2 regions of the Ruminococcus flavefaciens AE3010 genome follow, and region 2 is predicted to be linked to the other one. Evidence: riboswitches for the same ligand, from Rfam matches in the RefSeq annotation. Region 2 holds a riboswitch; the other holds the start of a gene.
What was found. A riboswitch is a leader RNA that binds a small molecule or an ion and turns the genes downstream of it on or off. The one in region 2 is predicted to bind thiamine pyrophosphate.
Positions count from the first base shown of each region.

Region 1: another riboswitch for thiamine pyrophosphate. It lies ahead of thiD (bifunctional hydroxymethylpyrimidine kinase/phosphomethylpyrimidine kinase); the one in region 2 lies ahead of thiS (sulfur carrier protein ThiS).

Region 1 is NZ_JAGT01000001.1:879,045-883,463, reverse strand. It holds gene thiC (phosphomethylpyrimidine synthase ThiC) at 1-244, opposite strand, end outside; gene cytX (putative hydroxymethylpyrimidine transporter CytX) at 266-1,459, opposite strand; gene thiD (bifunctional hydroxymethylpyrimidine kinase/phosphomethylpyrimidine kinase) at 1,459-2,265, opposite strand; TPP riboswitch at 2,561-2,664, opposite strand; gene rbr (rubrerythrin) at 2,857-4,188, shown strand; gene N774_RS0103760 (EFR1 family ferrodoxin) at 4,221-4,419, shown strand, end outside.
Region 2 is NZ_JAGT01000001.1:129,868-134,286, reverse strand. It holds gene N774_RS0100655 (GNAT family N-acetyltransferase) at 1-385, opposite strand, end outside; gene N774_RS0100650 (thiazole synthase) at 385-1,155, opposite strand; gene thiF (sulfur carrier protein ThiS adenylyltransferase ThiF) at 1,276-1,914, opposite strand; gene thiS (sulfur carrier protein ThiS) at 1,918-2,112, opposite strand; TPP riboswitch at 2,169-2,275, opposite strand; gene N774_RS0100635 (SPL family radical SAM protein) at 2,347-3,207, opposite strand; gene N774_RS17855 (sensor histidine kinase) at 3,309-4,419, opposite strand, start outside.

The DNA of each region.
Region 1 (4,419 bases), 750 kb from region 2:
CGTCGTAGTTCTTTGCGTCGCCTGAGATACCCAGGTTCACGTTTATCTTTGTGCGCATTTTGGTACCGATACCCTCGGGGGATATGGATTTGTGATTGATATTGCAGGGGATACAAACCTCTCCCTTTGCAACCAGAGCGCGAAGCTCCTCAGCGCCGATATATTCCTTCTTAGCGACAATTTCCATTTCGGGAGTGATTATGCCCTTTTTAGCCGCTTCCATCTGTGTATGATAATTTCTCATTATATTTCTCCTGTTAAGTAGTTATTCTGTTTTTGCTTTCAGTGATTTTGTATTGCCTGCAAATATCTTCTTTGCAGCAACGCATAATACAATAGTTACAGCCATATCGGGGAGAGTATTTCCCACGGGGATATCCTTTGTCATAAGGAATCTGTACAGCGCAAAGCCCAGTACCCATACGATACAGCTTATTACGTCAAAGCTCTTGTCGGAGCTGTCCTTTTTGAGTATGAAGTAGTCCGCTATCTGAACAGCTATCATGGGAGCAAATACCGAGCCGATAAGATAGAGGAAGTTTGTGATGTCGTCCATGGGGAAGAGTATGGCTCCGGCAGTACCTATAACGGCAGCCGCAACAGCCACCCATTTGCCCTTGAGCTTGGCAAATATGGATTCGCCCGAGATACCTGCAGAGTATGCGTCAAGGAATGTAGTTGTAACAGTTGAGAATACAACGATAAGAAGTCCTGCAATGCCGAGACCTGCCTTAACCATTATCTGAGCGATGTCGGATTCGGCAGTGAATATAGCCGCACCCATGCCGATGGCATACATCCAGCAGCTTATGATACCGTAGACTAAAGCGCTGACAGCTGTAGCAGCCACAGGCTTTTCGGCTTCTCTTGTGTAGTCGCTGATAAGGGGCAGCCATGAAAGCGGCATTGCTACGGAAAGCTCAACAGCTGCGCCGAAGCTCATGCTCTCCTCGGATATGGGGAGCTCGCTGCCGTCAAAGAAGATGACCTTACAGAGAATGAGGGTTAGTATGAAAAGTGCAGCCATTGCAACAGTGTTTATTTTTCCGAGGTTCTTGATACCGATGAGTATCCAGAGTATGATGAGTCCGCCTATAACAAGGCTCCACACCCATTTTCCTGCGCCGAAAATGCCGTTTGCGGCAAGTGCACCGTCGTATATCATGATAGCAGTCCAGCCAACGAGCTGAAGCACGTTGAGTATAGAGAAGAAGATACCGCCCTTGCTGCCGAAGCTCATTTTAACGGTCTCCATAGCACTTCTGCGGGCTTTTCCACCGATAAGACCTGCAAGGAAAAGCATAGCGCAGCCGATGATGTGACCGGTTATAACAGCGAGAAGTCCCTTGCCGAAGCCGAGAGGTGCGAAATAAGTACCTGTGATTATCTCGGCAATGGAAACACCTGCGCCGAACCAGATAAGTCCGTTTTCATAAACGGAAGTGCGTTTCTGTTCCATTATTCCGCCTCCTTTGCGAACTCTCCCGAGAGAGCGAAGGCGTGATTCATTGGACCGCTGCCCTTACCGAGGTCAAGCATTGCTGCGAGAGCCCCCGAGATGTAGTCCTTTGCGCGTTCCACGGACTTCTCAAGAGTGAAGCCCTTTGCAAGATTGGAAGCGATAGCGCTTGACAGGGTACAGCCCGTACCGTGGGTATTTGGGTTATCTATGCGCTTGCCGTTGAACCATTTTTTGCTGCCGCTGTTCCAGAGCAGGTCGTTAGCGTCACTGAGGCTGTGACCGCCCTTGCAGAGCACGGCGCAGCTGTATTTCTCGCCGATGATCTGAGCAGCCTTTACCATGTCGTCCTGTGAGGTTATCTTCATATCCGCAAGTATCTCAGCCTCGGGGATATTGGGGGTTACGACAGTCGCAATGAGAAGGAGCTCGGCTTTTAGAGTTTCCACGGCCTCGTCGGCAATGAGCTTTGCGCCGCTTGTAGCCACCATAACGGGGTCCACAACGATGTTCTCCGCCTTGTATTCGCGGAGCTTTGCAGCGATAGTTTTTATAAGCTTGTCAGAGGATACCATGCCTGTCTTTACTGCGTCGGGACGAATGTCCGCAAACACAGCGTCAAGCTGCATGGCTAAGAATTCAGGCGTTACCTCCATAATACCTGTTACGCCGGTCGTGTTCTGTGCGGTGAGAGCGGTTATCGCGCTCATAGCGAAAACACCATTCATGGTCATGGTCTTCATGTCCGCCTGAATGCCGGCGCCTCCGCAGGAGTCGCTTCCTGCGATCGTTAATGCTGTTCTCATGTTCATTTCTCCTTTGCAGTGGTTTCGGGCTTATGCCCCAGCATTAATTTTGTATAGCGAGACAAGGTGGTGCCCCCGATGTCCCGCTTTGCAAAGCGAAGCTTTGCGAAGTTGAGAGTTGAGAATTGAGAGTTGAAAGTCAAATTGTAGGGGCTGCCTTTGGCAGTCCGCGAATTACGCATAAACTCCAAATGACACATTGTAGGGAACGCCGCCCTCGGCGTTCCTCAAGAAAACTCTCAACTTTTCAAGCGGAGCTTGAAAATAAAAAGGTGTGCCCGCAGAGAGACACACCTATCTTACATAAGTATTTCCCTACGTTGGCATTATCCAAATCAGGTAAGGTCGGAGTTATGAACTCCCTCTCAGCCTGTTACACAAGCTCCCTTTTTCGTGTCATATTATAGCACACTTTAATGCTGAATGCAAGCTTTTGGAGCCGATTTCGGGAGAATATTTTCAGGAGTTCGGGATAATGAATGAATGTTTACAAAATATACTTGATATGCAAGAAAAGTTTTGGTAAAATTATAGTATGAAATGCTGCGGTTACTCAGCAAATATACTTTTATATAATTGGAGGTATCTACTATGGACAAGAAAGCAATGTACAAAATAAGCTACGGACTATTCGTCGTTACAGCCAATCGTGACGGCAAGGATAACGGCTGTATCACAAATACCCTTGCGCAGGTGACTTCATCTCCCAACAGAGTGAGCCTTACTGTTGCAAAGACCAACTATACTCACGATATGATAATGGACACAGGAAAATTCACGGCTTCCGTAATAGGTACCGATGCTGACTTTTCGCTTTTCAAGCATTTCGGATTTCAGTCGGGACGCGACGTGGACAAGTTTGCGGACTTCACCGACTGCAAACGTGCTGAAAACGGCACTCTTATCATAACAAAGGGCACTAATGCTTTTATATCATGCTCTGTATGGCACAGCATCGACCTTGGCTCACATACAATGTTCATAGCCGATGTTACGGATATGGAAGTCCTCAGCGATACTCCTTCCGCAACCTATGAATACTACCAGAGCAATATCAAGCCAAAGCCCGAAGCAGTTGGAAAGACTCCCGACGGTCAGACCATATGGAGATGTGTTATCTGCGGCTATGAGTACGTTGGCGAGGAGCTGCCCGACGACTTTGTCTGTCCTATATGCAAGCACGGCAAGGCAGATTTTGAAAAGGTTACCAAGAATGACGCCGTACCCGTTGGCAAGACAGACAGCGGCGAGACTATATGGAGATGTACAGTCTGCGGCTATGAGTACATCGGCGACGAGCTCCCTGCGGACTTTGAATGTCCTCTCTGCGGAGTTGGTGCAGACCAGTTTGAGCTTATAAGCTCCGCACCAGCCAAGAGCAGCGGCGGCAACAAATATGCAGGCACAAAGACCGAGAAGAATCTTCTTGAAGCATTTGCAGGCGAATCGCAGGCGCGAAACAAGTACACATACTATGCTTCCGTTGCAAAGAAGAACGGTTACGAGCAGATAGCTGCACTGTTCCTGCAAACTGCCGAAAACGAAAAGGAACATGCAAAGCTGTGGTTCAAGGCGCTTGGCGGAATAGGTGATACTGCCGAGAATCTGCTCCATGCAGCCGAGGGCGAGAACTTCGAGTGGACTGACATGTATGAAAGAATGGCTAAGGAAGCCGACGAAGAGGGCTTCCACGACCTTGCGGAGCAGTTCCGCGGCGTAGGAGCTATCGAGAAGCATCATGAGGAGCGTTACCGCGCTCTGCTCCATAACGTTGAGGCTATGGAAGTGTTCAAAAAGAGCGGCGTTACCATGTGGGAGTGCCGAAACTGCGGACATATAGTAATAGGCACTGAGGCTCCCGAGGTATGTCCCGTATGCTTCCACCCGCAGAGCTATTTTGAGGTGCGCAGGGAAAACTATTGATGTGACATAATAATATGTAAGGGGATGTACATATGATCGTTTATTTTTCGGCAACAGGAAACAGCAAGTATGCGGCGCAGCGCATAGCTGACGCTCTCGGAGAAAAGACCATGTCTATCGAGGAGGGCTGCTGTGACATCACGCTTGAGGAGGACGAGTGCTTCGGCATAGTTACGCCTACTCACTGGTGGGCGCTGCCAATTCCTGTGAGAGCCTTTCTGAAAAAGCTCA
Region 2 (4,419 bases):
GCTCATATGAAAGCCAGCACTTCTCAGCCTTGCCGCATGGATATGTGCGGATAAAGTCAATTGCAAGCTGCAATGCAGCCCTGCCGTAGCCCCTGTGCTGAAAGCGTCTGTCTATCATAAAGCGCCAGATATTGTATGTGTTTTCGGCTATCTTCGGCGGCTCATACCAGTATTCATCGGTACCGAAGCCTATCATTACAAAGCCAACGGGAGTTTCATCATCGTATATACCGAATGTGAATACATGTCCGCCGCTGTTAAGCGTGGCATAAGCCTCGATTATGCTCGTTCTGTTATCCGCAACAAAGTATTCCTGACTCTCATCAACACTGAGCTCAAGTATGCCGCGGATATTGCCGCCGTTTACCTTTTCAAGATGAATCATCAGTCTCTGAGGAAGCCCGTCAGCGTATCAGAGGGAGCAGCTCCTCTTGTGAGAACACGTCCCAGACCTGCAAGATAAGCCTTTCTGCCTGCTTCGATCGCCTGTCTGAAAGCCTCTGCCATTACGGGCAGGTCGCCTGCTGTTGCAAGTGCTGTATTTGACATAACTGCGGCAGCTCCCATTTCCATAGCCTCGCAAGCCTGTGAGGGCCTGCCGATACCTGCGTCAACGATTATTGGCAGGTCTATCTCGTCAATGAGTATCTGTATGAAATCCTTTGTGGCAAGTCCCTTGTTTGAGCCTATAGGCGAAGCAAGAGGCATTACGGAAGCCGCGCCTGCGTTCACAAGGTCGCGGGCGGTGTTGAGGTCGGGATACATATAGGGCATTACTATGAAGCCCTCCTTTGCAAGTATCTCCGTAGCGCGGACAGTTTCCTGATTATCGGGAAGAAGATACTTTGTATCGCGCATTATCTCGATCTTTACGAAGTCGCCGCAGCCAAGCTCTCTTGCAAGACGGGCGATACGAACAGCCTCGTCTGCATTTCTTGCGCCTGATGTATTGGGGAGCAGAGTAACGTTCTTTGGGATATAGTCAAGGATATTCTCATGCTCCTTGGAGTTTGTGCGGCGTACAGCCAGTGTGATTATCTCAGCGCCTGCGTACTTTACAGCCGCTTCGATAAGGCTCAGTGAATACTTTCCCGAACCCAGTATAAAACGTGAGGAGAACTCATGTCCTCCGATTACTAATTTATCGTCTTTCATTGTGATTACTCCTTTTGATTTGAATTAAGAATTGAGAATGAAGGAGTTCGCTTCGTTCACATATCAGATAGTAAAACTATTGTCATCATACATTAATTCTAAATTCTCAATTCTACATTCTCAATTTATATCGTATTCTCCCGCAATTATCCTTATGACTGCGTGAGCCTGATGGCCTGCGCAGATAAGCACTCTCGAAGCTACAAGTCCCATTCCGTCGGCAACATCGCTTACTCCGTCACCGCAAAGGTAAAAGCGCTTTGTGATGCGCTTTGTGGTTATCGTATTGGAGGGGGCTATCCCAGCCATTCCCGAACCCGATACCAGATATTTCTGCGGCATATTCTCCAGCACACAGTTCACCAGCATGGCTTTCCGTTCGGCTTTGTCAAAGGCTTCAACGATAATATCATCATCTGCAAGAAGCTGTGGGATATTCTCCTCGTCAAGCTTAACGCACTCACTTCTGATGTCACAGTATGGCGCAATGCGCTTCAATGTGTCATAAAGGGCGTCAGACTTCAGCTGTCCAAGCTGCTCGGGAAAGTACTGCTGCCTGTTGAGGTTTGAGATATCCACTCTGTCAAAGTCAATTATATGGAGCTTCCCCACACCTGCCCTTGCAAGTGCGATGGCGATATTGGAGCCAAGTCCTCCCAGTCCGCAGACAGCAACGGAAGCCGTGCTCAGCTTCTTCTGGAGCTCCGCGCCGTGTCTATTTTCAAGAGCGGCGTACATTTCTTCTCTTGTGGGTATCACTTATCAGCCGCCTCCCACAAAGCGGACTACCTCGACTTTATCGCCGTCTTTCAGCACAGTCTCGCCATACTTAGCCTTTGGAACTATTTCCTCGTTGAGCTCTACGGCTACGCGCTGACTGCTTATGTCCATATCAGCAAGCATTTCCGAAACGGTCTTGCCGTCCTTGTCGAGAAGCTCTCCGTTTATCTTTACCATTCCGATACCTCCTAACAAAAAATCGGGAAACCGCCATGCGCAGTTTCCCGAATGTATCTTCTGAAAAGCACACTCCCTACGCTGGCATTAACCAAATCAGGTCGAAGGGTCGAAGGTCACACCTTCCTCTCAGCCTGTACTGCAAGCTCCCCTGTAAATCTTATTATATTATATCACTATGTTTTTTGAAAATCAAGTCCTATTTTCCATTTTTACGTTTTACACACATCTTTGTCAGAAAAGTGTGAGCTGCCTGTACTTTTCGGGAAGCTCGCTGAGATATGCAAAGCACTCCCTGTTCTGCATGATGCCGTATTTTTCGCAGAACTCATTGAATATCCTCATAAGTCTGTCATGGTTAGGACTGACTATCTCATAGGCGTTGCCGTATTCCCTGCGGTATCTGTCGGAGAGTCCGTGAAAATGCCTGTCAAGCGCCGAATAGAAGTACTCCCTGTTGCCGTCACGGAGCGTGAGACCTATACCGAAGCAGATAATGCCCTTGACGCATGCTTCTCCGCAGTGATCAAGAAGTCCGCGGAGATTCTCCTCGGTATCGTTTATATAGGGCAGAAACGGCGTCAGCCACGCAACAGTGGGGATATTGCTGCGTTTCATCTCCATAAGGACCTTGAAGCGCCTGTGGGTACTGCATACCGCAGGCTCGATGATACTGCAAAGCTTGTCGTCATAGGTAGTCATGGTCATCTGGACTACTGCCTTCTGCTGCTGATTTATGGAAGCAAGCAGGTCAATATCGCGCATGATAAGGTCGGATTTGGTGAGCACAGCTGCTCCGAACTGATACTGCTCAATAAGCTCAAGACATTTCCGCGTGAGCTTGAGCTCTCCCTCTATGGGCAGATAAGGGTCACACATGGAGCCAGTACCTATCATGCACTTTCTCCGCTTGGAGCGCAGAGCCTTTTCCAGAAGCTGAGGTGCATTGCTTTTTACCTCAATGTCCTCAAAGGCATGGGTCATATTATAGCACAGACTGCGGCTGTCGCAGTAAATGCAGCCGTGAGTGCAGCCGCGGTATATATTCATTCCGTTTTTTGAGGACAGCAGCCCCTTTGCTTCAACAAAATGCATAATGCAGTGCTCCTTGATGTGATCAGTGTATCAATACACATTAATTATAATACATCTGCCTTGAAATAGCAAGCCCGCTCATGTGAGCGGGCTTTACCGATTTATTTTTCTATAAGGGGCAGAGTTACATTTGCTGTGAACATATCTCCGTCAATCACTATCTCAAAAGAGCCGCCGCAGGCTTCCGTGAAGCTCTTGGCTATAGACAGTCCAAGACCGTTGCCCTCTGTAGTTCTTGATTTGTCGCCTCTTGTGAAGCGCTCTGTAATCTCCTCGGGAGTGAAATCCATTTCCTCGGCAGATATATTCTTCACTGAAATATGGGTGTTCTTCCCGTCGTTTTCAAGGTAAACATACACCCTTGTACCTGCCATGGAGTATTTCAGCGCGTTGTCAATAAGGTTCTGCATAACACGGTACAGCTTCTTTCCGTCAGCCATTATGGGAGCTGACTCCGCCTTGATGTCCGTGCGCACTTCCATACCCGACTGAGCTATCCTATCCGCCATATCGCCCAATACCTGCTGTGTGAGTATCACAGCATCTATCTGTTCACTATTCATATCGGAGCGGCTGGTGGCTTTTGCAAGGTCAAAGAGGTCTGCCACCATTGCTTTCAGACGGTCGGACTTCTGGCTGATGATCGTAACGTAATCCCTTGCCGCAGGGCTCATCTCCTCGGCTGAAAGCAGATCAATATAGCTGATTATGGAGGTCAGCGGCGTTTTCAGATCGTGGGATACATTTGTGACCAGCTCTATCTTCATACGCTCGGACTGCACCTGCTTGTCAACTGCACTTCTTATGCCGTCGGAGATATTGTTGAGATTCTGTGTCATGCCGTATGCAGGAGACTTCTCGGGAACAAGTCTCGGAGAATAATCGCCGCCGTTCATATCGGCTATCTGCTTTGCAACTCCTGCAATCTCTGCATGGTCACGGAAGCTGAAAATAATATACAAAACGATCACAAAAATCGAACCGACAAAAAATGCTTCAATCTCTCTTACAGGAATAGTAGCAATGAACAATACAAATTCAGCTGCGACCGCAATTGCAGTACGGATAAGGAATCTGCGCAGGAACAGGTCTTTTTTCAGAGCATTGCGCTCAATATGTCTGCTGCGAAGCCTGCCGCACTTCCTTGAAGTATAGCTGCTTATGAGCTTGCAAAGCTTTTTGAGCTTTTTCCATATGAAAGCAATTATTTTA